Regions from separate parts of the Rhizobium sp. SL42 genome, predicted to be linked through region 2. Evidence: predicted binding sites of a transcription regulator. Region 2 holds the regulator's gene; the other holds the start of a gene.
The links. The regulator PhoB, encoded in region 2, activates phosphate uptake and scavenging genes when phosphate is short. The targets are predictions, from matches to a motif close to TGTCATNNANCTGTCAT.
Positions count from the first base shown of each region.

Region 1: a site for PhoB is predicted at 1,265-1,281, ahead of IM739_RS16315 (DUF1045 domain-containing protein). Genes of this name have one in related genera too.

Region 1 is NZ_CP063397.1:3,453,816-3,456,214, reverse strand. Features, by position in the region: gene IM739_RS16320 (NAD(P)/FAD-dependent oxidoreductase) at 1-1,173, shown strand; gene IM739_RS16315 (DUF1045 domain-containing protein) at 1,355-2,062, shown strand; gene puuE (allantoinase PuuE) at 2,163-2,399, shown strand, end outside.
Region 2 is NZ_CP063397.1:1,143,939-1,146,337, forward strand. Features, by position in the region: gene pstB (phosphate ABC transporter ATP-binding protein PstB) at 1-52, shown strand, start outside; gene phoU (phosphate signaling complex protein PhoU) at 100-813, shown strand; gene phoB (phosphate regulon transcriptional regulator PhoB) at 841-1,524, shown strand; gene IM739_RS05345 (GcrA family cell cycle regulator) at 1,618-2,151, opposite strand.

The DNA.
Region 1 (2,399 bases), 1.8 Mb from region 2:
ATGTCCGATAAATCGGCTTCGATCTCCGGTCAATTGCAGACCGACCTGCTGATCATCGGCGGCGGCATCATGGGCCTATGGGCAGCCATGCAGGCCGAGCGACGCGGGATCCGGACTTTGCTGCTCGATGGCGGACCTTTCGCCGGCGGCGCAAGCGGCGGTCTGCTCGGCGCGCTGATGCCGCATATGCCGGATAAATGGAACGACAAGAAGCAGTTGCAATTCGACGCCTTGCTGTCGCTGGAGAGTGAAATCGCGGCGCTTGAAGCCGAAACCGGGCTTTCTGCCGGTTACCGGCGCTCGGGCCGGCTGATCCCTTTGCCGAAGCCGCATCTGCGCGCGATTGCCGAGCGGCATTCCAGTGAAGCGCTGAGCAACTGGCATCAAGGTGACGATCAGTTCTTCTGGAATGTCATGGAAATCTCTCCCTCTGTAGCCGGATGGCCGGCGGATGAGTTTTCGGCCGGCGGACTGGTGCTGGATACGTTTGCGGCGCGCGTTTCGCCGCGCGGCTTGACGCGGATGATCGCCCGAAGGCTGGGCCGCGCCGAATATGTGCGGATCATCGAATTTTGCCGTGTCGAGCGCATCGACCCCGCCTCCGGGACCGCGATCCTTGGCGACGGTTCGGTCATCGCCTTCGGCCATGTGGTGATTGCCGCAGGATGCCAGTCCTTTCCGCTGCTGTCATCGTTCGGGCCCAAGCTTGAAAAGCCGCTCGGTCAGCCGGTCAAGGGGCAGGCGGCATTGCTGCGGGCGGATGTCTCGTCGGACCTGCCCCTGCTTTATCTGGACGGGCTCTACATCGTGCCACACGAGGGCGGACAGGTGGCGATCGGCAGCACCAGCGAGAACTGCTTCGACGAGCCTTATTCCACAGACGGAATGCTGGACGATCTGCTTGCCCGCGCATGCCAGCTCGCGCCGGTGCTTGGCGGAGCCGAGGTGATCGAGCGCTGGGCCGGACTTAGGCCCAAGGCGGTGGATCGAGACCCGATGGTCGGAATACATCCGGAGGCCGAAAGGGTGGTCGCGTTGACCGGTGGTTTCAAGGTCAGCTTCGGTCTCGCGCATGTGCTGGCGGATGCAGCGCTTGATGCGGTGGAAGGCAAGGCGATGGCCCTGCCGGAGAGTTTTTCGCTCGCGCACCATCTGCGCGTGGCCGCTGGCTGAGCCGGTCCCTGCCCCCTGTCAAAACCGTGTGGAAGCATGGGGCCGATGCAGCTTTGCATGGATCAGTATTGATAGGTCCGATGCTTGAGTTCTTCGTCATACTGTCACGCAAATCACCTAACCACTGGGTTGTAACGGCACATGCTAATGTGCCTTCAGCGCGCCAGGATGAGGTGATCGCATGCGCTATGCCATATGTTTCACACCGCCTTCCGGGGACCCCTTGACGCTGGCTGCGGCCAGTTGGCTCGGGCGTAACGTCTATTCCGGCTATCCTGCGGATCATCCGGGCCTGAAAGGGCTCGGCATCCACGAAATTGCCTTTCATACGGCCATGCCGAGGCGCGTCGGCTTCCATGCAACGTTCAAAGCACCATTCAGGCTGAGCGAGGGCAGCAGTGAAACCGCGCTGTTGCGCGAACTGATGCATTTTGCCGGGACCATGGAGCCAGTGGTCCTGGACGGGTTGAATGTTGGTCGGATCGGTGACGTCTACGGTCTCGTGCTGGACCGCCCATGCGCGGAGATCGACTATCTCGCGGCCTCAGTGGTCCAGGCATTTGATGGCTTCCGAGCCCCGCTGACCGAGATGGAAATCGAACGCCGCAATCCGGAGCGTCTGTCGGCGCCGCAATTTTCCAATCTGCATCGCTGGGGCCATGCCTATGTCATGGACGAGTTTCGATTTCATATGACCCTGACCGGGCCACTTCTTGCGCGCGATTTCTCGCGTATCGAACAGGCGATGCGGGCGCATTTCGATCAGTCCCTCAGCGAGCCGGTCGTGGTCTCCAATCTGGCGCTGTTCATTGAGCCGGAGCAGGGCGCTCCGTTCGTCGTGCATTCGCTGCATCCGATGGGCCGGGTGTCCAATCGCAAGATCGCCTGATCCAATTTGCTGCTGCGCTGCAGCGAGAAACGGTCTTTTGCGTCTCGACAGAAGACCTCCGCCTGCTTAGCCTCTGAGCCAAAATAGCAGAGGTGATTTGATGACGGCAGAGACTTATCCGCGCGATCTCGTGGGTTATGGTCGCAATATTCCCGATCCGGAATGGCCGGGTGGCGCGAAGATCGCGGTCCAGTTCGTGCTGAACTACGAGGAAGGCGGCGAAAGCTGCATCCTGGACGGCGATCCGGCGTCGGAAAATCTTCTGTCGGAAATCGTCGGGGCCGCGGCCTGGCCGGGCCAACGCAATCTCAACATGGAATCGATCTACGAATATGGT
Region 2 (2,399 bases):
CAATCCGGATGACCAGCGCACCCAGGACTACATCATGGGTCGCTTCGGCTGAGGCGCACCCAGCGCGCTTCGTCTCAATCCAATTCAAGGAATGCGTTTATGGCTTCTTCCCACATCTACTCGGCCTTTGACGAGGAACTGAAATACCTGATGCGCCGCATCTCGGAAATGGGCGGCATGGCAGAACAGATGGTCGCTGAAAGCGTCCGCGCTCTGGTCAACACCGACGGCGCTCTGGCCCAGAAGGTCATCTCCGACGACGTCGTCATGGATGCGACCGAGCGTGAAATCGGCGACAAGGCGATCGTCATGATCGCGCGTCGCCAGCCGATGGCAGCCGATCTTCGCGAAATCATCGGTGCGCTGCGCATCGCCAGCGATCTGGAACGCGTCGGCGACCTCGGCAAGAGCAATTGCAAGCGCGTCATGGCGGTCCAGAGCTCGGGCATCCCGCGCAAGCTCGCCCGTGGCATCGAGCATCTGTCGGATCTTGCCCTTGCCCAGCTCAAGGAAGTGCTCGACGTCTACACCACCCGTTCGGCGGAAAAGGCGAAATCCATTCGCGATCGCGATGAAGAGATCGACTCCATGTACACCTCGCTGTTCCGCGAGCTGCTGACCTACATGATGGAAGATCCGCGCAACATCACCAGCTGCACGCATCTGCTTTTCTGCGCCAAGAACATCGAGCGTATCGGCGACCACGCGACCAATATCGCCGAAACCATCTACTACATGACGACCGGTGCCCAGCCCGAGGGTGAGCGTCCGAAGGAAGACCTCACGTCCTCTGTCGGCGCGATCAACGAGTAAGCCGTCACTAACGGGGTTTTGCCTTTCATGTTGCCGAAAATAGCTGTCGTAGAGGACGAGGAGGCGCTCAGCGTCCTCCTCCGCTACAATCTCGAGGCCGAAGGTTACGAGGTCGAGACGATCCTGCGTGGGGATGAAGCCGAGCTTCGTCTGCAGGAGCGCGTGCCGGATCTGTTGATCCTGGACTGGATGCTGCCGGGCGTTTCCGGCATCGAGCTTTGCCGTCGCCTGCGGGTGCGCCCGGAAACCGAGCGTCTGCCGATCATCATGTTGACGGCCCGGGGTGAGGAAAGCGAACGCGTCCGTGGCCTGGCGACCGGCGCCGACGACTATGTCGTCAAGCCGTTCTCGACTCCGGAACTGATGGCACGCGTCAAGGCCATGCTGCGCCGTGCCAAACCCGAGGTTCTGTCCAGTGTCCTGCGCTGCGGCGATATCGAGCTGGACCGCGAGACCCACCGGGTTCATCGCAAGAGCCGCGAAGTGCGCCTCGGCCCGACGGAATTCCGGTTGCTGGAATTCCTGATGGCCTCGCCCAGCCGCGTCTTTTCCCGCTCGCAACTGCTCGACGGCGTCTGGGGTCATGACATCTATGTCGACGAACGCACGGTCGACGTGCATGTCGGGCGCCTGCGCAAGGCTCTGAACTTCTCCAACATGCAGGATGTCATCCGCACCGTCCGCGGCGCGGGTTATTCAATGGAAGTCTGAGCATTGCGCCACCGGCATCCGGGCAATAAAAAACGGGCTCGAAAGCCCGTTTTTTTATGTCTGGTCTTTGGCTTCGGCGCTCGCCGTCAGCCCTCAGCGGGCTGCCCTGCGACGTTCGCTTACCGGCTGGTAGGCCATCTTGGCATGATAGCCGCAATACGGCGACGCATCGTTGATTTCGCAACCGCAGAAGTGGAAGTCATCCTTCATCGGGTCGCCGATCGGCCACTTGCAGGTGCGCTCGGTCAGTTCGGTCAATGCCAGGCGACGGGAAATCGGCACCACGACATTCGACGGACGCGAAACTTCGACTTCCTCGAAGATATCGACTTCGATCTCTTCTTTCAGCATGTTGCCGCCGGCCGCGCGGGTAACGGTACGGGTGGTTGTAGTGGCGCGGCCCTGGAATGTGGTCGGACGCTGTGTAGCCGGTGCAGGGCGCTTGGCCGGGCGGGCTGCCGATGTGCTGCCGCCTGCCTTGGCGCGGCCCGGCAGGTTCAGCCGGTGTACCTTGCCGATGACGGCGTTGCGGCTGACGCCGCCCAATTGCGCTGCGATCTGGCTCGCGCTCAAGCCTTCGGCCCAGAGGCGCTTTAGTCTCTCGACGCGTTCATCAGTCCAATTCATGCCGTATTTCTCCGCCGCTCGCGTGTATGATGGCAGAATCCCTCACCGTTGCTTCGAACGAATTCGAAACAAAAACCGCCTCGTTACTGTCGGTGACTATTTCCGCCGCATTGCTCAATTTATTGAATGTTAACCTACTGGTCGGGTGACTCTGTGACAAGAGTCGCGGGAATCATCTCGAATCGATTTCGTGGTTTTCCCCAACTTGCTTCCCGAGTGAGTCAAGTCTGCAACACTCCCAAACCGTG